4 regions of the Rahnella sp. GSA61A genome follow, and region 3 is predicted to be linked to each of the others. Evidence: predicted binding sites of a transcription regulator. Region 3 holds the regulator's gene; each other region holds the start of a gene.
The links. The regulator PhoB, encoded in region 3, activates phosphate uptake and scavenging genes when phosphate is short. The targets are predictions, from matches to a motif close to CTGTCATAAAACTGNCNNAT.

Region 1: a site for PhoB is predicted at 2,699-2,718, ahead of opgB (phosphatidylglycerol--membrane-oligosaccharide glycerophosphotransferase). Genes of this name have one in related genera too.
Region 2: a site for PhoB is predicted at 3,272-3,291, ahead of phnC (phosphonate ABC transporter ATP-binding protein). Genes of this name have one in related genera too.
Region 4: a site for PhoB is predicted at 3,574-3,593, ahead of pstS (phosphate ABC transporter substrate-binding protein PstS). Genes of this name have one in related genera too.

Annotation. Positions count from the first base shown of each region.
Region 1 is NZ_JAHXYO010000017.1:11,324-17,246, reverse strand. It holds gene opgB (phosphatidylglycerol--membrane-oligosaccharide glycerophosphotransferase) at 160-2,466, opposite strand; gene LC431_RS19210 (ABC transporter ATP-binding protein) at 2,886-3,602, opposite strand; gene LC431_RS19205 (ABC transporter ATP-binding protein) at 3,599-4,492, opposite strand; gene livM (high-affinity branched-chain amino acid ABC transporter permease LivM) at 4,489-5,775, opposite strand; gene LC431_RS19195 (branched-chain amino acid ABC transporter permease) at 5,789-5,923, opposite strand, start outside.
Region 2 is NZ_JAHXYO010000002.1:317,137-323,059, reverse strand. It holds gene phnE (phosphonate ABC transporter, permease protein PhnE) at 1-370, opposite strand, end outside; gene phnE (phosphonate ABC transporter, permease protein PhnE) at 370-1,233, opposite strand; gene phnD (phosphonate ABC transporter substrate-binding protein) at 1,394-2,326, opposite strand; gene phnC (phosphonate ABC transporter ATP-binding protein) at 2,395-3,231, opposite strand; gene dld (D-lactate dehydrogenase) at 3,438-5,129, shown strand; gene LC431_RS03580 (Yip1 family protein) at 5,269-5,859, opposite strand.
Region 3 is NZ_JAHXYO010000031.1:28,255-34,177, forward strand. It holds gene LC431_RS24680 (DNA-binding transcriptional regulator) at 1-203, shown strand, start outside; gene phoR (phosphate regulon sensor histidine kinase PhoR) at 237-1,556, opposite strand; gene phoB (phosphate response regulator transcription factor PhoB) at 1,579-2,268, opposite strand; gene sbcD (exonuclease subunit SbcD) at 2,496-3,734, shown strand; gene sbcC (exonuclease subunit SbcC) at 3,731-5,923, shown strand, end outside.
Region 4 is NZ_JAHXYO010000011.1:26,394-32,316, reverse strand. It holds gene pstB (phosphate ABC transporter ATP-binding protein PstB) at 1-395, opposite strand, end outside; gene pstA (phosphate ABC transporter permease PstA) at 488-1,375, opposite strand; gene pstC (phosphate ABC transporter permease PstC) at 1,377-2,333, opposite strand; gene pstS (phosphate ABC transporter substrate-binding protein PstS) at 2,428-3,468, opposite strand; gene rluF (23S rRNA pseudouridine(2604) synthase RluF) at 3,685-4,557, opposite strand; gene glmS (glutamine--fructose-6-phosphate transaminase (isomerizing)) at 4,735-5,923, opposite strand, start outside.

The DNA of each region.
Region 1 (5,923 bases), on a different contig from region 3:
TAATATTGTTTTAATGATAGTTATTCTTGAAATGAATAACCGAAATGGGATAGTAAAGCGATAAAAATGCTAAGTGTTTTTTCAATTGCCATTTCCCCAATTTGCTTCCAATAAAAAACCCGCCGGAGCGGGTTTTTAGCGTTTAGGGCAAACAGCGGATTAAGACTGCGGATCCACCGGCTGAACTTCAAGAGAAACCATGCCGATGCCCAGTTTACGAGGCTGGAAGCCGCCGCTGGTGCCTTCAGTGGGTTCGGTCGGTTCCGGCGGCGTGATGACGATACTTTGCTCCGCTCCCGGATTGGTGAACTGTACTTTCACGATACCGTCTTTATCGCCGAAGGTGACAAACTGCTCCTGATCCCCGACACGGACGGAAACCGGCTTATCGATGTTATTGCCGTAAGCCCGTGCGCGGATCACCACATCAAAGGTGGCGGGCAGCGGTTTAACGTAATCAATTTTCACCGACGGTGCCAGATTGGCATCTGACCAGCGTCCCCAGTTTTCAACGGCTGAAACACCGGTAATCGCTTTTACCTGCTCCGGCAATCCCGGCACCATAAAAGCGATGGCTTTCGACTGATAAGTGGTGGCGGAATCATCAATGTTCAGCGTCTTCAGGGTTTGCTGATAAATCGCATTGCTGCCCGAGGTGTCTTTCACGAAGTCCACTTTACCTTTGAAGGTATCACCGGTGATCTGCACGATCGTCGGCTTCGCCCCGAGGTTCCCCGATGCAACGCACAGGCCGGTATTGAGCGACAACTCTGGTGCCCAGACGCGTCCCATTTCGTAGCATTTATCAACCCAGACAAAGTTATCGCTGGTCGCCAGTCCGGCCAGTTGTTTTTTCAGCGGCGTGGACAGATAGACATCAAACATCGGCTCAATTTTGTCTGCCGTGACCTTCAGAATAAACGGCGTTTTGATGGTCATGCCGGAGAAGGTGAAAGTGCTGTCTTTGGTATTCACCGCATAGTCTTTGATGCTGTTCGGGAAGCCCCACTGTTTGATGACCGCCGGTTTCCAGGCATTCACTTTGTCATCAATATTGAGGAACTGCGCAGTCATCGATGTCGCAGAAACACCGCTGCGTCCAAGACCGATGTAGTTGTCGCCGCCCATCATATCCAGTACGGTCGCGCCATTATCCAGGGTGCTGCGTTTCGCACCGTTCAGCTCCCCTGCCGGATGACGCCCGTCGAGTACGAAGAACAGGTCTTTACGGTTCTGTTTGGTCAGAATGTTGTAAGCCGTGTTGTTCATCGCCAGATGATCGGAAGACACCACAATGATGGTGTTATCGAAATAACCGGACTTTTTAATCTTATCGATAAATGCGGCAATCAGTTCCTGACTGCAGGACACGGCGCTCAGAGACTGGTTGGCTTTACCGTTCACTTTATATTCCTTGCGGGTACAGCCGCGGGAAATAAAGCCGTCAGGATGATGCGTATCAACGGTCAGCGTGAACAGTGAGAACGGCTTACCTTCCTGACTCAGCGTCACGAATTTTTTGTACACCTCATCCAGCAAGGTGTCGTCATACCAGCCCCAGTCATTTTTATAAGACGGGTCCGCGACAGTCGGACGCAATTCGTTGTAACCATAAAGATGGTCGAAACCATGGGATTTCAGGAAGGTCCCTTTGCCTGCGAAAGCCAGTTCAGCGCCCTGATAGAAATAGTTGGTATAACCTGCACCTTTGAGCACATCGCCAAGACAGACGTTTTCAGGGTAGAAAGTCGCCAGTGCACTGGAGGCATTACCATCAAACGGCGCAAACAGCGGGATCCCACACTGAGAAGCCACCATACCTGCGATGGTATAGCCAGTGCCCGGCAACTGTTTGGTGTTTGTGAAATCGGTACTCTGCGCTTTATGGCGGTTTAATTCGGTGGTCAGGCCGGGGAAGACTTTGTCATCAAAATACGTGCGTTCCAGACTCTCGCCGTAGATATAAACCAGGTTAGGCTTTTTCGCGCCTTTAATGGCTTTTTCGGGCACTTTGTAATAGGTACTAAAATCTGCACCGCTGCCTGAGATTTGCGTTTTGACCAGACGCGAGATGTTCTGGAATGCCTGTGTGGAACCGACAGAAAAGACCGCCAGCACCACGGCCAGCGCACTGTAGACCGCGCTGCTGTTTTTGGCACGACGCTGCTTCAGCCCCCACGCCAGCAAAGCGAATACGCTGACAAGCCCTGCCAGTAAACCGATAAATGGCAGGATATATTTATTGAGCCCCGCCCCTTTCAGGCTACTGGTGACGGTATATAACACCGCGTCCGTGATGCCTTCACCGGTGAAATAATTGCTGCCGATCAGGATGACGTTAAGAATGACGTAAAGCCCGAGGAAAAACAGCACCAGTGAAAACCAGACACGGCTGGCCGACGCCCGCGTGACGTAGAGAAAAATAGAAGAAAGAAATAATACGAAGGAAATTATCTCAGAAGCCATTTCAGCACCCTGTCTGATTTAAACAATAAACTCTACGACCCATTTCTGCTGTTTTACGAGCAGCGCCGACGGTTCAACTCATCGAGCGAATGACCCGTTTGTCATTCACTTACTTCATCCCTGAGACAGGAAAATTCATGCCAAAAACGGATAGCGCTATATAGCCTGTTGATCCTGGTGGGTCAACGCCTTAACACGGCTTCAGGCCACTGATGTGCCCAAAAAAACTGACGTTTTACAAATTCATGACAGCTAATTCCGCATGATACCTCAGAAAATTAACTTTCCGGTCACCTTTCTGTAAGAATTGCATGATAGCGGAATACTGTGGGCGAAATGTGGAGGCAGGTTGAAAATGCGGAAAAAAGTTGGCGGGAAGGCCCGCAATACGGGGTATCGCGGGCATTGAAGATGAAAAATCAGATTCCTCCGAGATAAGCTTTCCGCACCTCCTGATTATGTAAAAGTTCTTCGCCTGAACCGCTAAGCCGAATTTGTCCGTTGACCATCACATAACCCCGGTCAGAAAGCCTGAGCGCATGATGCGCATTTTGCTCCACCAGAAAGATAGTCATGCCGTTTTTTGCCAGTTCGCGCAAGGTCTGGAAAATCTGTTTAACGATAATAGGCGCCAGCCCAAGACTCGGTTCATCGAGCAGTAACAGCTTCGGGCGACTCATCAGCGCACGGGCAATCGCCAGCATTTGCTGTTCACCACCGGACATGGTCATCGCCCGCTGTTTACGGCGTTCCTTCAGGCGCGGGAATAACTCAAACATGGTGTGCAGATCTTCTGCCGCGTGTTTATTCCCGACGGGAATGGTGCCCATCAGCAGGTTTTCTTCCACGGTCATATCCGGAAAAACACGTCGCCCTTCCGGCGATTGCGCTATGCCAGCCGAAGCCACAAAGTGTGTCGATTTGCGGCTGATATCTTCCCCGCGAAACAGGATCTGCCCGCTCTGTATACGTGGCTGGCCGAATATCGACATCAGCAGCGTTGATTTCCCGGCACCGTTGGCACCAATCAACGCCACCGTTTCCCCCTCACTGACCTGCAATGAGACCTGCTGTAATGCCTGAATCGCCCCGTAATACACATTCACATCACGAAATTCCAGCATCGCGTCGCTCATAAGCTGACCTCGTCGTCTTCATCAGCACCCAGATACGCGGCAATGACTTTCTCATCGTTCTGAATAGCCTGCGGTATTCCTTCGGCAATCACGTCGCCGTGGTCGAGCACGATAATGTGGTCGGAAATGTCCATCACCATGCCCATATCATGTTCGATCAGCAGCACGGTGATGTCGTGATGATCGCGCAGGAAGCGGATAATTTTGCTCAGCGTACGTGTTTCAACCGGATTCAGACCGGCTGCCGGTTCGTCCAGGCAAATCATTTCCGGCGCGGTACACATCGCTCGGGCGATTTCCAGCCGGCGCTGCTGACCGTAAGACATTTCCCCTGCCAGCCGGTTGGCACAATCCACCAGTTCCACCACTTCCAGCCAGTAAAATGCGCGGTCCAGCGCCTGATTTTCCGCACGGCGATAACCCGGCGTATTGAGCACACCGGCAATCAGGTTGCGGTTGGTTTGCATGTGCTGAGCGACCAGCAGATTTTCAACCACCGACATTTCACGAAACAGCCGGATATTCTGAAAGGTACGCGCCAGCCCGGCGCGGTTAACCAGGTGTGTACCGCCGAACATTTTGTAGAAAATACGTTTGCCCAGTTGCGCTGGTTTTATCCAGTCATCAGGCTGAAATTTCTGCCCGAGCACCTGGATTACATTGGTCGTCCGGCGGCGCGTATTGAGCAAAATATTGCCGCCGGACGCTTTATAAAAACCTGTCAGGCAATTAAATACCGTGGTTTTTCCTGCGCCGTTCGGGCCGATCAGCGCGGTAATCGATCCGCGTTTCACCGCAAGATTCACATCGTTCAGCGCCTTAATGCCGCCGAAATGCATGCGCAAATGCTCGACACTCAGGATGTTGTTATCCGCTAACGCTTCGCTCATGGCTCGACTCCTTTACGCACGGCAAACCCGCTGCGGCTGATGCGGATCAACCCGCGTGGCCGCCAGATCATCATCACCACCATTAAAACGCCGAACAGCAATACGCGATATTCGGCAAAGCTGCGCAACAGTTCCGGCGCGACGGTCAGCACAAATGCCGCCAGCACCACGCCGATGGTTGAGCCCATACCGCCCAAAACCACAATAGCGAGAATCAGTGCAGATTCGAAAAAGGTGAAAGACGTCGGATTAACGAAGCCCTGATACGTGGCGAAAAACACGCCAGCAATTCCGGCCGTGGAAGCCCCGAGGGTAAAGGCAGACAGCTTGACCAGCACATGATTCAGCCCCATCGCGCGGCAGGCAATCTCATCCTCACGCAGCGCTTCCCACGCGCGGCCAATCGGCATGCGGGTCAGCCGGTGTTTGATAAACAGCACCAGCAACACCACCAGAACCAGCACGGCATAGATGAAGATAAATTTCATATTCGGGTTATAGGTCAGATGGAAAAACTCGTGGAACGGCACGCCGCCCTCTTTCGCCCGCCGGCCAAATTCCAGCCCGAAAAAGGTGGGCGGAGGCGCGGAAACACCGTTCGGACCGCCGGTAAACGACAACCAGTTGGTCAGCACCAGCCGGATGATTTCACCGAAACCTAACGTCACGATCGCCAGATAGTCGCCGTGCATACGCAGCACCGGGAAACCCAGCAACGCACCCGCCAGCGCGGCCATCACCGCCGCCAGCGGCAGCATCGACCAGAAGCCGAGGTCGAGATACTGATACCCCAGCGCCAGCCCGTAAGCCCCGATGGCGTAAAACGCCACATACCCCAGATCGAGCAAACCGGCCAGTCCGACCACGATATTCAGCCCGAGGCCGAGCAGCACATAAATCAGTCCCAGAATGGCGACCGTCAGAATGTATTTGGTGGCGACGAACGGGAAGAAAATGGCCAGCACAATCAGCAGCGGAATAACCCAGCGCAGATGACTTTTATAATCCGGCGACCGGACATAGACGCCCGCGCTGTCGGATTCGAAACGCGCACGCATTTTCTGCCCGGCTGTGGTTTCTAAAAATGCACTGAGCAGGAAGCGGCCCGTCATCACCGCAGCAATGATCCAGACCAGCCTCTGGCTATGAAAGTTAAAACTGTAACCATCGAGCACCACGCCGACCACCGGCCCGAAAATAATCAGCGCCACCAGCCCGGCAAAAATGGCATCCAGCAGACAGCGTTTAAATGAAAATCCGCTGTTCACAGCAGTTTGTGACATCATTTTATTTCCCTCACACTTTCGTCACGACCGGACGGCCCAGCAGGCCCTGAGGGCGGAAAATGAGGATCACCACCAGCAATCCAAAGGAGAACACATCTTTGTAATCAGAATTCACCATGCCCGAGAACTGCGCTTCGGCAATCCC
Region 2 (5,923 bases), on a different contig from region 3:
GAACCGGCGTCGACATCACATTACGCGCCGCAAGGAATGAAAGGGGCAATGCGAGGAAAGACGCGGTGATGGTTCCGGAAAACACAATCGCCAGCGTGATAGCTATTTGCGAAAAATAATACATAAACGGCCATTCGGAAACGTTATGCCAGACAAACATCCGCAGGAAATAACGTCCTACTTCGCGGGTGCCGCGCACCACTTCGCTCCATGGAATACCGAAATAACTGAAGAAATAGACGTAGTACAGCGTAATCACGACAGCCAGTATCGCGAGGTAGCGCAGATAGCGGCGCTGCGCGGCAAACAGATGCCCGTGCTTCTGCTTCAGGCTGCTGACCACATGAGGTTCGAGCGCATCAGTTAACATCAGAAAGTGCCCTCCACAACGCGTTTGCGCAATTTACCGGAAAGAAAATCCATCGCCGACACCACCAGAATAATCAGCAGTAAGGTCATGCTGACCTGGTCATATCGGTCCAGTTTGATTGAGGTCATCAGTTCCTGCCCGATACCACCGGCCCCGACCAGCCCGAGGATAGTCGACTGGCGGAAGTTAATTTCGAGGCGCATAAAGCTGTAGGATAAGAATATCGGTTTCACCTGCGGCCACATGGCGAAACGCATGCGCTGCAAACGCCCCGCGCCGCAGGCTCTGAGTCCGCGCACCGGTTTATCCGATGCGGTTTCAATGGATTCGTAGAACAATTTGGTCAGACTGCCGGCAGTGTGTAACGTCAGGGCGATAAAGCCCGGAATGGCACCGACGCCAAACGCCATCACACACATTACCGCCCAGGCCAGTTCCGGCATGGTGCGCAGGAAAGCGACAAAGGTACGGATGCTGAATTTCACCCATTTAGGCGAATCCGTATTGCTGGCGGCGAGAAAAGCCAGCACGACTGCCAGCGCCGTCGACAATATCGTTGAGGACAACGCCAGCTGAATAGTTTCCCAAATCAGCGGCAGCTGAATATTGAGACGGTATCCCCAATACGCCAGTGAACCTTCGGTATGACCGTCAGCAAATAACAATGACCAGTGTAATACCGGCACCGTCTGACCAATATAATCAAAGAAGCTCGGCGCGGAGACAATAATCGTTTTTAAATTAAGTTCGGAAACATTGCCTGACCACAGATATAACAACAACATCAGCCCTGACCAGATCAGCGCTTCCCGCTTTTGTTTACCGCGTATCTGCTGGTAATAACGATTGAAGTCTTTGTTCAAAATAATATTTCCGATTTGCGATAATCATTATTCCTCCCCCTGCGAAGGGGGAGGTCAGGAGGGGGTATTAAAAAAACAATAATGGTAAAAGCTTTCGCTTCCTGAGTTGCCATTAATACCCCACCCCAACCCTCCCCTTCGCAGGGGAGGGAGTTACGGGTTAGCGACCGCCTTTGGTCAGTTCACGCTTCATATCAATAATCTGCTGATATTCAGCCAGGGACGTTTCGCCGATATGCTGTTTGCCGCCCACCGCTTTTACGAAACAAGCGTGGTCATCTTTATCCAGTTTCTTAATGGCAGAAACCAGCTTAGCTTTAAATGCCGGTGGCAAATCGCTGCGCACTAAAATCGGACCATTAGGAATTAATGGCGATTCCCAGATAATGCGGATTTTCTTCATCAGATCCGGATGGTCCATGCGGATCATGCGGTTGAATGCACCGGAGGTATAACCGGTTTCGCGGTCGCCGATCATTGAAGTCCAGGTGACTGCGCCTTCGAACTGGCCGTTCAGCACGCCAAGAATATCCTGCTCATGGCCGCCGGAGAAGGTCACGCTGGAGAAGAAGTTGTTGTATTTGTTATCCGTCGTGCCGCCAAATTCTTTCTTGAATGTCTGGTTCGGGATCAGGTAACCCGAAGTAGAATCCGGGTCAGCGAAACCGAATGATTTGCCTTTCAGGTCAGATAATTTCTGGTACGGGCTGTCGGCTTTCACGACAACCACGGAGTGATAACCCCGGGATTTATCCGTATCGTCAATGACAATGCCGACCAGATCCACCGCTTTCGGATTATTAATATAAACCGAAGCAAAAGATGACGGGGACATGCTTAATACCATATCCACTTTCTTACCTAATAACCCCTGAATAACACCTGAATAATCGGATGAATTACGCAGTTTGGTATCCACATTTAATTCTTTATCGAAGAAATCTTTTACACACTGATTATCGCCGATTTGCTGGGTGGCATTCTGGCCACCCAGAATACCTAAGTTTAATTCTTTAGGAGCATCTTCTGCCATGCTGTGCATTGCAGTAAAAGAACCTGCTACGAAGACTGCCAGACGTAATAACTTCTTCATGTAATGATGACCTTGTGTAGATTGAGAGAAAGTAGAAATAAGCACTGCAAAATAAATAACGTTATTGTTTAACTGTTTATCGCTTCGTGTTCTTCACCGTATAACTGATGCAAAATGCCTTCAGTTAACTGGTCCGGATGGCCGTCGAAAATAATCTGCCCTTTCGCGATGCCGATAACGCGGGTGCAATAATCTTTCACCAACTCGACCGAGTGCAGGTTGACCATCACGGCGATATTCTCTTCGCTGACTTTTTTCAGCGCATTCATGATGCGCAGGGTATTTTTCGGATCCAGTGACGCCACCGGTTCATCGGCCAGCAGAATTTTCGGGTTCTGCATCAGCGCGCGACAAATCGCCACACGCTGCATCTGGCCGCCGGAAAGGTTTTCGGCACGCTGCAATGCATGCGGCAGCATGTGCAACCATTCAAGCAAAGAGATGGCGCGGGCGCGGTCTTCGTCATCGAACTGGTTAAAGAATGATTTGAACGTTGAGGTGTGGCTGAGACGCCCCAGTAACACATTTGTCAGGACATCCAGACGAGGCACCAGGCAGAAATCCTGAAAAATCATGCCACAGCCTGAACGCCAGCGACGCAATGCTTTGCCGGTAAGCCCGGCCAGCTCCTGCTGTTCACCATTTTCGTAATGACATACCACACTGCCATCCGTGAGCGGGATCGTACCGTTGAGCACATGCAGCAGGGTGGATTTACCCGCGCCAGAACGGCCAATTACCGCCACGAACTCACCGGCGTGGAGATCAAAACTGATGTCATTCAGGACACGCTGACCCGATTTATAGGATTTCACCAGACCTTTGACGTCCAGAACTTTGTTCAGATGCTGTGGCCCGGTCTGAGGATATTCAGCCTGTGCCAGCTTAAGTTGAGCTTGCGCCATGATGCTGTCTCTCGGTTGCTTTCGTTATCTGGCGTTCATTAAGCGCGAGTTTTATGACACATCAATGACGATTTAATGGACAGCGCATGACAAAAATGCAACAGATTAAGTGGAATTACCTAACCCATATCCCGAATGACGTTTAACTTAACAAGTATCATTTAAGTCTATGATTAGATGGCATCCCATCAAAAAAGGAAGATGAAATGGATAATCAGTCACTCATCGCCACGCTGAAAGAGATTGCCGGCAGCCGCCACGTTTTAACCGGCGACAGCAACACCGAACGCTACCGCAAAGGGTTTCGCTCCGGTGGCGGTAAAGCGCTGGCGGTCGTATTTCCACAAACGCTGCTGCAACAGTGGCAACTGCTCAAAACCTGCATCGCCGCCGACAAGATTGTCATTATGCAGGCCGCCAATACCGGGCTGACCGAAGGTTCGACGCCCAGCGGCGACGACTATGACCGCGACATTGTTATTTTCAGCACCCTGAAACTGGACACGATCCAGTTACTCGACGGCGGTCATCAGGTGATCGGCTTTCCCGGCAGCACCCTGTATAAGCTGGAAAAAATCCTCAAGCCCTACAACCGCGAACCGCATTCAGTGATTGGCTCGTCCTGCATCGGCGCATCGGTGGTCGGCGGGATCTGTAATAATTCTGGCGGATCGCTGGTGAAACGCGGCCCGGCGTATACCGAAATGGCGCTCTATGCACAAATCGATGCACAAGGCGAATTGCGGCTGATTAACCATCTGGGCATTAATCTTGGTGAAACGCCGGAAGAAATCCTGACACGTCTGGAAAAAGGCGATTATCTGGAAACCGATATCCAGCATGATCAGCGTCTGGCGTCGGATCACGATTATGCCTCACGTGTCCGCGAAGTGGATGCGGATACGCCGTCGCGTTTCAACGCGGATGAGCGACGTTTATTTGAAGCTTCAGGTTGTGCGGGCAAGCTGGCGGTTTTCGCCGTGCGGCTCGATACGTTTCCGGCAGAAACGCAGCAGCAGGTTTTCTATATCGGCACCAATGACACGGCGGTGCTGACAGAATTACGCCGCCAGATCCTGCGTGACTTCGCTAACCTTCCGGTGGCAGGGGAATACATGCACCGGGATATTTTCGATATCACCGAAGTCTATGGCAAAGACACTTTCCTGATGATCGACAAACTTGGCACCGACAAAATGCCGGACATGTTTACTGCCAAAGGAAAGTTCGATGCACACGCCAGTAAGGTCCCTTTCCTGCCCAAACATTTCAGCGACCGCGTGATGCAGTGTCTGAGCAAAGCCCTGCCGAATCATCTGCCACCGCGTATGAAGCAGTATCGTGACCGGTTTGAACATCACTTACTGCTGAAAATGTCCGGCCCCGGTATTGACGAAGCCCGAACCTTTTTGACACGTTTCTTTAGTGAGGGTCAGGGTGATTTCTTTATCTGTTCCGCCGACGAAGGCAAGAAAGCCTTCCTGCATCGCTTTGCCGCCGCCGGTGCCGCCGTGCGGTATCACGCGGTACATGAAAACGAAGTGGAAGATATTCTGGCGCTGGATATCGCACTGCGCCGCAATGACCGCGACTGGTTCGAGACATTGCCGGAAGATATCGACAATCAACTGGTAGCAAAACTGTATTACGGCCATTTCATGTGCCACGTTTTCCATCAGGATTACATCGTCAAAAAAGGCGCAAACAGCAAGGCGCTGAAACACAGGATGTTAGAACTGCTCGACGCCAAAGGCGCGGAATATCCCGCCGAACATAACGTCGGCCATTTGTATCTGGCAAAACCACATTTGAAAGAATTCTACCGGCAGGCAGACCCGACCAACAGCTTCAATCCGGGTATCGGGAAAACCAGTAAGATGAAGAACTGGCAGGAATAATGTCCTTCAAAAGAGGAATGGCGTAGTCGGCGCAGGCAGTTTGTTCCCAGACAGCGCGGAGGACCCGGAGCGTACATAAAGTACGTGAGGAGTCCGAGCACTGCCCGGGGGCAAAATGGCAAGTAAGATAGCCATTAAGTTAAAATAACTGTGTTCCGTAACCCCACATAATTACCGTCAGAGCCAGAAGCAGCTCTAATACCAGAACGCCCATTGCCAGTGTTGAACTGGAGAACAGGAACCCTTCGCGACGGTCGATATTGAGGAAGTTAGGAATGCCGAGATACAACAGGTATCCGCTGTAACACAGGCCGATCAGCCCGACAAACAGGCATAACCAGACCATCGGATACAGGGCTACGACCCCGCTGAGGAACATGGGTGTGGCCACGTAGCCGGCAAAGACGATACAGTTGTTGAGTGTCGGGCGGCTGTCATAGCGACGCGCCATTCCGTAGATAATCCGCCCCATCAGTGCGACAGCAGCGAGCATCAGAACATAGAAAATGACGGCGATATAAGACGCGGTAAACATGGAAACCATCAGCTTCTCGCCATCACCGAAGTTCCAGCCAAGTTGTGTTGTTCCGATGAAAGAACAGACAACCGGGATGAGCGCCATTAAAAGAACATGGTGGGAATACACATGTGAAACGGTTTCCCGCTCACGCTGGATTTGTTGCAATTCGGGACCCGGATTGGATATCAGTCCCCAGACATGATTAGCCATGAAACACCCCCTTGTACGCCGAAAGCCGCCAGCAGCGCGCAGTGATAAACCTTCGGGATTGCCC
Region 3 (5,923 bases):
TGAAAGCCTTCGCAGAAAGCTCTGCTGAACGCATTCGCGCTTTGCGTGAAAAAGAAAAAATCAGTCAGGGCGTACTGGCAAGACTCATCAATATGTCCGCCAACAGCATTCAAAAATGGGAGCGGGATGAAACCAAACCCACCGGAGCGGCGCTGATCTTACTGATGCTAATTGAAGAAAAAGGTTTACAGATCATCTGCTAAAAGAAGCCACAGCTTGTTGCTGTGGCTTGATTTTTATCCCTTTACGCCGCTTTGGCTGGCCTGTTCCTGAGGAACAATCAACTTCGGCGCCAGCGTAAACATAAACCGGGTGCCGACGCCGACTTCACTCATGACTTCAAGTTTCGTGTGGTGATGGCTGAGCGCATGTTTGACGATTGCCAGTCCCAGTCCGCTGCCGCCGGTCTGACGTGAACGGGCTTTATCGACGCGGTAGAAACGTTCGGTCAGGCGCGGCAAGTGCTGCGGCGCAATGCCCGGTCCGTTGTCGCTGATCTGGAACTGTGCGCCATGCGGCGTTTGTTGCCAGCTGACTTCAATCCGTGTCCCCGCTGGCGTGTGGTTAACCGCGTTATACACCAGGTTCGACACCGCGCTGCGCAGTTGATCTTCATTACCAAAGACCTTCAGCTTGTCGTTTACGCGAAACACCACTTCATGCCTGCCGTTGCTTAACGTTTGCACTTCACGTTCGAGCATGCCGAGCATCACCGGAATATCGACTTTCTCGTGCAAATCAATATTCGCTGAGGCTTCGATTTTCGACAGCGTCAGCAGCTGCTTCACCAGCCCGTCCATCCGCCGCGTCTGTTCCTGCATGGTATCCAGCGCTTTAGTGCGGAAAGGCTCTTCCAGCTTGGCGTCTTCCATCATTTCCAGATACCCCTGCAATACCGTCAATGGGGTTCTCAGTTCATGACTGACGTTAGCGAAGAAGTTACGCCGTGCGCCTTCAAGCTGACGCATCTGGGTCACGTCGCGTGCCACCATCAGCAGTTGTCCTTCGGAATAAGGCATGACGCGAAATTCGACATAATGCTCATTATTGAGTTGTAAATTCAGCGCCCGGCTGAAATCGCGGGTCTGGATCCACAGCCGGAATTCCGGATAACGCAGCAGGTTGAAGATATGTTGCCCGTTATCTTCCGGCCAGCGGAAACCGAGCAAATCCTGCGCCAGTCCGTTACACCAGAAAATATTGCCATCTTCAGTGGTCAGCACCACGGCATCCGGCAGCGATTCGGCACCGCTGCGAAAACGTTTGATGAGCTGACCTAATTCCCGACGGCGACGCCGGTTGCGTATCTGCATCTGGTTCAGCCCGTAAAACAGCGGCTCCCAGCTCCAGCGCCCATTCGGTGGCGTAATGCTGCGGTCGAGCCACAGCCAGTGAGAGAGTTTAAGCTGGTTGTAATAATTCCAGCCCAGTGCCGCCATCAGCGACACCAGGAGGAGCCAGCCGAAATGGCCGACGAAGATACCGAGAATTAACGCTGGCAGGCAAAAGAGAAACAATTCACCCGCCAGTCGTTTCCATGACAAACGTTCTAGCACACAGATTCTCCGCTGTGAGGGCTCAATAACGCGTTGAAAAACGGTATCCGGTACCACGAACAGTCTGGATCATTCTGTCATGTCCACTGGTTTCCAGCGCCTTACGTAAACGACGAATATGCACGTCAACCGTGCGATCTTCCACATAAACGTTAGTGCCCCAGACGTTATTGAGCAACTGTTCGCGGCTGTATACACGTTCGGAATGGGTCATAAAGAAGTGTAATAACTTAAATTCGGTCGGCCCCATATCGAGCGCCTGCTCGTTGGCCATCACCCGGTGAGACGACGGATCCAGGCTTAACCCCTGCATGTCGATCACTTCTTCCACCGCCATTGGCGAGATGCGACGCATCACGGCTTTAATGCGGGCAACCAGTTCTTTCGGAGAAAACGGTTTAGTGATGTAATCATCGGCACCCACTTCAAGGCCGCGCACCCGATCTTCTTCTTCACCGCGTGCGGTCAGCATCATCACCGGAATTTCGCGGGTCAGTGCCTCACGTTTAAGATGCTTAATAAACTGAATACCGGAACCGCCAGGTAACATCCAGTCAAGCAGGATCAGTTCAGGGTAAGGTTCAACAAGCTGCCCAATCGCTGAATCAAAATCCTCAGCTTCTACGGCCTGATAGCCATTTTGCTCCAGTACAAAACACACCATTTCACGGATTGGAGCTTCGTCTTCAACCACCAATATACGTCTAGCCATCGTAGGTCCTGCCAATAGGTTAGCGATCTTTTATTTGATTGCGGGCGCCATTATGCGTCAGTTTTGTGACAGATTTATGAATGAAAAGAATGGTTCATTACAGTCAACTATGACAGATAATTTCCGGCCATCTTGCTGAAATTGGTCTGATTTATCGGGGACAGCTTCCCCTGCCGACGTTTATACTTTACCCCATTGTCGTCATCCAGGGTTCATACGGGAGTCTCATGCGCCTGATCCACACCTCAGACTGGCACCTCGGCCAGTACTTTTTCACTAAAAGCCGTGCAGCCGAACATCAGGCATTTTTGCACTGGCTGACCGGTCAGGTGCAGCAACATCAGGTCGATGCCGTGATTGTCGCGGGCGATATTTTCGACACGGGTTCCCCACCCAGTTATGCCCGCGAATTGTATAACCGCTTCGTGGTGGAATTACAGCAAACCGGCTGCCAGCTGGTGGTGCTGGCTGGTAACCACGATTCTGTCGCCACGCTCAATGAATCGCGCGAGCTCCTTTCCTGCCTGAATACGCGGGTGATTGCCACCGTCGGTGAAAACCTTTCTGAACAGATTTTAGTGCTCAGTCAGCGTGACGGGAAACCCGGCGCGATACTGTGCGCTATCCCGTTTTTACGCCCGCGTGATCTGCTCGCCAGCCAGGCGGGACAGTCCGGCAGCGACAAGCAACTGGCATTGCAGGAAGCCATCGCCGCGCATTATGACGCGCTCTGGCAGGCTGCGCAGGCCAGACGTGACGAACTGGGCATGCCGCTGCCTATTATTGCGACCGGCCATCTGACGACTGTCGGCGTCAGTACCTCTGATTCCGTGCGCGACATCTATATAGGTACGCTCGATGCGTTTCCGGCGCAGGCCTTTCCGCCGGTCGATTATGTGGCACTGGGTCATATTCACCGTGCACAATGCGTCGCCAAAACCGAACATATCCGTTACAGCGGCTCGCCGATTGCCCTGAGTTTTGACGAACTGAGCAAAGCTAAAAGTGTGTACTTACTTGATTTTGATGGTGCGACGCTCAACGCCATCGACACACTGGAAATCCCGGTTTTCCAGCCGATGCAGATAATCAAAGGCTCGCTGGTGGAGATTGAACACCAACTGGCACAGTTCGAAGGCGGTGATCCGGCCAAACCGGTATGGCTCGATATTGAAGTCTCTACCCAGGATTATCTCAGCGACATCCAGCGACGCATTCAGGCGCTGACGGAAGATCTGCCGGTAGAAGTCGTGCTGTTACGCCGCAGCAAAGAACAGCGCATCAACAGTATTGAGCAGCAGGAAAAAGAAACCCTCAGCGAACTGAGCGTCAGCGACGTGTTTGAACGACGACTGGCGCTGGAACCGGACCCTGACGAGCCGCGTCAGGCACGGATGCGCACGTTGTTTGCGCAGGTGGTTGAACAGGTTACCAACGGTCAGAACGCGGAGGACAGCGCACAATGAAAATTCTCAGCCTGCGTTTAAAAAACCTGAACTCGCTGGAAGGCGAATGGAAAATTGATTTCACCGCCGAGCCGTTTGCCAGCAACGGATTATTCGCCATCACCGGCCCGACCGGCGCGGGGAAAACCACCCTGCTCGATGCCATTTGTCTGGCGCTTTATCATCAGACGCCACGGCTGAACATTACACCAAGCCAGAATGAACTGATGACCCGCCACACCGCAGAATCGCTGGCCGAAGTGGAGTTTGAAGTCAAAGGTGTGGGTTACCGCGCTTTCTGGAGCCAGCGCCGCGCCAAAAATTCCCCTGACGGCAATCTGCAGGCACCGAAAGTCGAGCTGGCGTTACTGGCCGACGGCAAAATTCTGGCGGATAAAGTGCGCGATAAACTCGATGCCATCGCCACACTGACCGGGCTGGATTTCGGCCGTTTCACCAAATCCATGATGCTTTCACAGGGGCAGTTCGCCGCGTTTCTGAATGCCGATGCCAACGACCGCGCCGAATTGCTGGAAGAACTGACCGGCACCGAGATTTACGGTCTGCTTTCTCAACGCGTGTTTGAGCAACATAAAGAAGCGCGCATTGCGCTGGACGGTCTGCATCAGCGCATGGCCGGAATCGAACTGCTCAGCGAAGAACAGCGCCAGACGCTCGAAGCACAACGTGCTGAACTGAACGCGCAGGAAATCAGCCTCAGTCAGCAGGCGCAGCAGTGCCAGCAGGATCTGAACTGGCTGCAACAGTGGCAACAGGTGCAGCAAAAACAGCAGCAGTCTCAGCAACAACTGACCGCCGCAGAGCAGGAAAATCTGGCCGCCGCGCCGCAGTTACAGCAACTGGCGCGCAGCGAACCGGCAGAAAAACTGCGTCCGTTACTCAATGATCGCCAGCGCTGTCAGGATGACGCGCAGCGCCTTCAGCAATTACTGATACAACTGACGCAGCAGCAGGAGCAGCAGATTGCACAGATGACGCCGCTGAGTCTGGCGGTGGAACAGGCGCACACTGCGCGGCAGAAACAGGCGGAAGAACAGCGCCAGATGCAAACGCTGATCGAAGAAAAAATCCTGCCACTGGATAGCGAAATCGCGCAATGGCGCAAATCGCTGGTGGAAACACAACAGGCGGTCAGCGAGTCGCAGAAACAGGCTGGTGAACATAGCGCGACGCTGCAGCAAATCACGGCGGAACGTCAGAAACTGGATGAGGAAAGCCGCCAGCATCACACCCGTCAGGCCGCGCTGACTGAAGCCCTTAACGTTGCACAACAACGTCAGGCTGAACTGGAAAAACAGTACCCGCAGGTAGTGTTACAGAAACGTCAAACCGAACTCATGCAGCTCCGGCCGGTGCGGCAGCAGCTGTTTTCACTCTCGCAAATCTTCCCGCAACTGAACCAGCGCGTGCAGCAACAGCATAAAGATTTTGCGCAGTACCAGATGCTGCTGGCCGAAGAAGAACTGCGTCTGGGCGCGATCCGTCTGCAATGTCAGAAACAACTGGAACATCTGAACGACGTCAAGGCGCTGCATAAACAGGAAATGCTGATCGTCAGTCTTGAAGCCGAACGCGCGAATTTGCAAAGCGGCAAAGCCTGTCCGCTGTGCGGCTCAACATCACATCCGGCGATTGAACATTATCAGCAGGTTAAACCTTCTGAAACCGCGCAGCGCGTTGAGAAAATGCAACTGGAATTCGATGCAGCAAAAGCCAGCGGTATCGAACTGGCGGCGAAAATTAAAGGCCTGAAAGAGCAACAAACACGGCTGCAAACTCAGCTTGAGCAGGATCAGCAACAACTGAATTCGCATACCCTGAACTGGCAACAACTCAGTGCGCCGCTGAATCTGACGTTTACGCTGCATGATACCGCCGACATCACGCAATGGCTGACCGCCCGCGATGAGGAAGAGCAGCATTCGCAGGCGCGGCTGAGCCAGCACGAACAGCTGGCGCGGGCTCTGCAACAGGCCAAAGATGCCCTGAACGACGCACTGAATGCACAGCAGAAAGTGCAGCAGCAAAGTGCCTTGCTGACAGAGCGCGTTACCCGGCTGGAAGAGATGCAGGCAAAATCTCAGCAAGACCTCGTGCGGTTGCAAAAGCAACTGGCGGAAGGTGAAAAATCCCTTTCTGAGCTGAATGCCCGACGCCTCGAACTGTTCGGAGAGCGTCAGGTTACTCAG
Region 4 (5,923 bases), on a different contig from region 3:
AGCGCCCATTGCACACGCTCGTCCATATCCGTGCGGGACAGCTTTTCAAACAGACGGACACCAAACGCGATGTTGTCGTAAATCGACATCGGGAATGGCGTCGGTTTCTGGAAGACCATGCCGACTTTGGCGCGCAGCAGCGCGATGTCCTGCTTATCAACCAGAATGTTTTCGCCATCAAGCAGGATTTCACCCTCAGCGTGCTGTTCCGGATACAGCTGGTACATTTTGTTAAACGTACGCAGCAGCGTGGATTTACCACAGCCTGACGGGCCGATGAATGCCGTGACTTCGTTCTTAGCAATATCCAGGGAAATATTTTTCAGCGCGTGGAATTTGCCGTAATAAAAGTTCAGATCGCGAACCTGAATTTTGCTGTTGGATGCGTCAGTCATTCTCAGACATCTCTCTTATTCGCGCGCCGCATGGCGACGCCGGGTAAACAGTGATGGCAGCCGCTATCACCTGCCATCGATAATAAATTCGCTTATTGCTTTTTCGGGGCGAAAATCACACGCGCCAGAATGTTCAGCAGCAGCACACACACGGTAATCAGCAGTACACCCGCCCACGCCAGTTGTTGCCACTCGCCAAACGGGCTCATCGCAAACTTAAAGATGGTGACCGGCAGGTTAGCAATCGGCTGCATCATGTCGGTGCTCCAGAACTGGTTGGAGAGCGACGTAAACAACAGCGGCGCGGTTTCACCGGCAATACGGGCAATCGCCAGCAGGATCCCGGTGATAATGCCGGAAACTGAGGCTTTCAGTGTGATGGCCGAAATCATTTTCCACTTCGGCGTACCCAGTGCGTAAGCCGCTTCACGCAGGCTGTCCGGCACCAGTTTCAGCATGTTTTCCGTTGTACGGATAACAATCGGGATCTGTAACAATGCCAGTGCAAGCACGCCCGCCCAGCCGGAGAAGTGTCCCATTTTTGCCACCATAATGGTGTACACAAACAAGCCCACAACGATGGATGGTGCGGAAAGCAGAATGTCGTTAATGAAACGAATGAATTCAGCCAGCCAGGATTTACGTCCATATTCGGCCAGATAAATCCCCGCCATCACGCCCAGTGGCGTACCGATGACCGTTGCCCACAGAATCAATAATCCGCTGCCTGCAATGGCGTTAGCCAGACCGCCGCCTGCCGTATTCGGAGGCGGGGTATTTTCTGTGAACAGCGCCAGCGACATCCCGTCAACACCTTTAACGATCGTGGTGAACAAGATCCACACCAGCCAGAACAGACCAAACGCCATGGTCAGCATAGAGACCATCAGCGCCAGACGGTTCTTCTGACGGCGCCACGCCTGACGTTTGCGACGCGATTCCAGTAATGCAGTATTACTTTGCATTTCGAGTGTCGTCATCTTAACGGCCCTCTTTCTTAGCCAGACGCAGGATCATCATTTTCGACAGCGCCAAAACAATAAAGGTGATGACAAACAGGATCAGACCCAGTTCCATCAGTGCAGACGTATGCAGCCCGGCTTCCGCTTCGGCGAATTCGTTCGCCAGTGCAGAGGTAATGCTGTTGCCCGGCGCGTACAGCGATGCGCTATCGAGCTGGTAGGTGTTACCGATAATGAAGGTCACCGCCATGGTTTCGCCAAGTGCGCGCCCCAGACCTAACATCACGCCGCCGATCACACCATTTTTGGTGAACGGCAGCACGATGCGCCAGATCACTTCCCACGTAGTGCAACCAATGCCGTAAGCAGATTCTTTCATCATCACCGGCGTTTGCTCGAACACGTCACGCATGACGGAAGCTATGTACGGGATGATCATAATGGCGAGGATGACGCCTGCAGCCAGAATACCGATACCAAAACCCGGACCGGCGAACAGGGCACCAACAATCGGGATACCGGAAAGTACATCGCCCAACGGCGTCTGAAAATACTGCGCAAACAGCGGGGCGAAAACGAACAAACCCCACATGCCATAAACAATACTGGGGATCGCCGCCAGCAGTTCAATAGCAATCCCCAGCGGGCGTTTCATCCAGTTCGGCGCCAGCTCGGTAAGGAATAATGCGATACCAAAGCTGACGGGAACAGCAATCAGCAGGGCAATAATGGAGGTCACGACCGTGCCGTAAATCGGCACCAGTGCGCCAAATTGCTGGTTCGGTGCATCCCAGGTTTTCGTCCATAGGAAGGACAATCCGAACTTTTCAATGCTCGGCAGGGAAGCAATAAACAGCGAGACGATAATGCCGCCCAACATAAATAGCACAATCAGCGCTGCCAGTTTAACCAGCGCGCCGAAGATGATGTCACCGTTTTTGCTGGGTGCCTTGATAGCCGGCTTGTATTCAGCCATACCACTCTCTTTTAATTCAGATTTAATTCCCTCCCCGGCCGGAGAGGGAATGAAGCAGAAGACTTGTACTCTATATCAGACCCGAGGTCAGATCCTAGTAAAGTGCTTTACCGCTGCTGTCTTTGATGTTGGTTTTCCAGGCTGCGCGGATCTGTTCTACAACAGAAGCTGGCAGTGCGGCGTAATCCAAATCAGTCGTCAGTTTGTTACCGTTTTTGTAAGCCCAGTCGAAGAACTTCAGCACTTCGGTACCCTTCGCTGCATCTTGCTGGTCTTTGTAAATCAGGATGAAGGTGGTGGAGCTGATTGGCCACGCATTATCACCTTTCTGATTGGTCAGGTCCTGAGCGAAGGTTTTGCTCCAGTCTGCGCCTTTAGCGGCTGCACTGAAGGATTCTTCTGTCGGGCTGATGGCTTTGCCGTCTGCATCTACCAGCTTGGTGTAAGCCAGGTTGTTTTGCTTGGCGTAAGCATATTCTACGTAACCGATTGAACCTGGCAGACGCTGTACGAATGCGGCCACGCCGTCGTTGCCCTTGCCGCCGAGACCCGTTGGCCAGTTAACAGTAGAACCTGCACCGATTTTGTCTTTCCACTCGCTGTTCACTTTTGCCAGGTAGCTGGTGAATACGAAGGAAGTACCGGAACCGTCAGCACGGCGAACCACCGCGATGTTAGTGTCTGGCAGTTTCACGCCCGGGTTCAGCTTGGTGATCGCCGTATCGTTCCACTTTTTGATTTTACCGAGGTAAATATCACCCAGCGTTGCGCCATCCAGTGTCAACTGACCGGATTTGATGCCCGGGATGTTAACAGCCAGTACCACGCCGCCGATTACAGTAGGAAACTGGAACAGACCGTTTTTATTCAGATCTTCTTCTTTCATCGGTGCATCAGATGCCCCGAAATCAACGGTTTTAGCGATGATTTGTTTCACGCCGCCGGAAGAACCGATGCCCTGATAGTTAACCTGAGTACCGGTTGCTTTCTGGTATGCATCAGCCCACTTAGCATAGACAGGGGCTGGGAAGGTACCGCCAGCGCCAGTCAGGTTAGCGGCAGCGAAAGCAGACATTGCTGTGAGGGAGAAAGTCGCTGCTACAAGACCGGCGACGGTGTTACGCATCAATTTCATGTTCCACTCCTGGTGGTTTTAAACTTCCCGACTGATGTCGACGTTAATTAAAGTGTTTGGCACAGGAGGAAAATAGGACAGTTTAGTGACAGTAAAATGTACGTTATATGACAGTTTTATGACACTGGTCACAATTCGAACCATACGGGCAAAATGCGGGAGTTTTAAGCAGAAAAAGCCGGTTATTACACCGGCGGATAATGAAAAGCAGGTAAATTAACGCCCCTTCTTCTTACGGCCAGGCTGGGCAAAACGCTTGCGGGATGCGGAATTCACTTCAGGTTTTTCACTGTTTTTCGTTTTAGTGACAGCCGGTTTTTTAGCCTGAGCAGGTTTTGATGGCACTTTTTTCGCCGGTTTGTCTTCAGACGAAGAGTTTTCAATCAGCTTAAACAATTCGATCAGTTCATCATCGGTCAGATCACGCCATTCGCCCAGCGGTAATCCTTTCAGATTGATATTCATAATACGCACACGTTCAAGCTTAGTGACGTCGAAACCAAAATGCTTAGTCATGCGGCGGATCTGTCGGTTAAGTCCCTGCACCAGCGTAATGCGAAACACCATCGGTGCTTCTTTCTTCACTTTGCATTTCTTGGTCACGGTGCCGAGCATCGGCACACCCGCGCCCATACCGGCAATAAACTCGTCCGTGATCGGTTTATTGACAGTCACGATATATTCTTTTTCGTGGTCGTTACCGGCACGCAGGATTTTATTGACCAGATCACCGTGATTGGTCAGTAAAATCAGGCCCTGCGAATCTTTGTCCAGACGGCCAATCGGGAAGACGCGTTTGCTGTGGTTAACGAAATCGCGGATGTTGTCCCGCTCCCCCTCTTCCATCGTGGTGATAATGCCTACGGGCTTGTTCAGCGCAATAAGCACCAGATCTTCTTCATCACGCGGCTCAATAATCTGACCATTCACTTTCACCACATCGCCGGCAAACACCTGAGCACCCACCGCAGCACGCCTGCCGTTGATAAAAACATTTCCCTGTTCGATGTAACGATCAGCATCGCGGCGCGAGCAGATGCCGCTCTCGCTAATGTATTTGTTGAGACGAATGGAGGAGTTGGTCAGCATTCAGCGGGGTACCTTCAGAAAAACGCGAACTATACCTTATCCGGGGCGGGTTACGAAGCCTGAGAGAAGAGAATCGTGACCGGCTGCTGACAAAGAGAGAGCCGGAGAACAACATTCTGGAAAGAGAAAAGCGCCCCGGGAGGCGCTTAGAGATAACATGGCTGAAACCGGACAGTCTTATTCGACAGTCACAGACTTCGCCAGATTACGTGGCTGGTCAACATCGGTGCCTTTAATCAGCGCAACGTAGTAGGACAGCAACTGGAGCGGTACGGTGTAGAAAATCGGAGCGACGATTTCTTCAACGTGAGGCAGCTGAATAATCTTCATACCGTCACTGTCGACAAAACCCGCGTCCTGATCGGCGAAGACATACAGTAAACCGCCACGTGCACGCACTTCTTCGATATTCGACTTCAGTTTTTCCAGCAATTCGTTATTGGGCGCAACCACGATCACCGGCATATCCGCATCAATCAGCGCCAGCGGGCCATGTTTCAGCTCGCCTGCCGCATAGGCTTCAGCGTGGATATACGAAATCTCTTTCAGCTTCAGCGCACCTTCCATCGCGATCGGATATTGATCGCCACGGCCAAGGAACAGGGCGTGATGTTTATCAGAGAAACCTTCAGCCAGCGTTTCGATAGTCTTATCCAGCGACAGCATTTGTTCGATGCGCGCAGGCAACGCCTGAAGCGCGTGAACAATGTCGTGCTCAACTTGCGGACTCATCCCTTTCAGGCGGCCCATACGCGCCACCAGCATCAGCAGAACGGTCAGCTGCGTGGTGAAAGCTTTGGTTGAGGCCACACCGATTTCGGTGCCCGCTTTGGTCATCAGCGCCAGATCGGATTCACGCACCAGAGAAGAACCAGCCACGTTGCATACTGCCAGCGAACCAAGATAACCCAGCTCTTTCGACAGACGCAGCGCTGCCAGCGTATCAGCCGTTTCACCCGACTGAGACAGCGTGATGATCAGGCTGCCCGGACGAACAGCAGATTTGCGATAGCGGAATTCCGAAGCGATCTCGACATCACAAGGCATGCCAGCCAGTGACTCAAACCAGTAACGCGCCACCATCCCGGAGTTATATGACGTACCGCAGGCGATAATCTGCACGTGCTGAACACGGGACAGAATTTCGTCCGCTTTTTCGCCCAGCTCGCTCAGATTCACTTCGCCGTGGCTGAAACGGCCTTCCAGGGTGTTTTTAATGGCCAGCGGCTGTTCGTAGATTTCTTTTTGCATGTAGTGGCGGTAAACGCCTTTATCACCGGCGTCGTACTGCACTTTGGATTCGATTTCTTCACGCTCAACGGCATGACCATTTTTGTCATATACGCTGACGGAACGGCGCTTAACT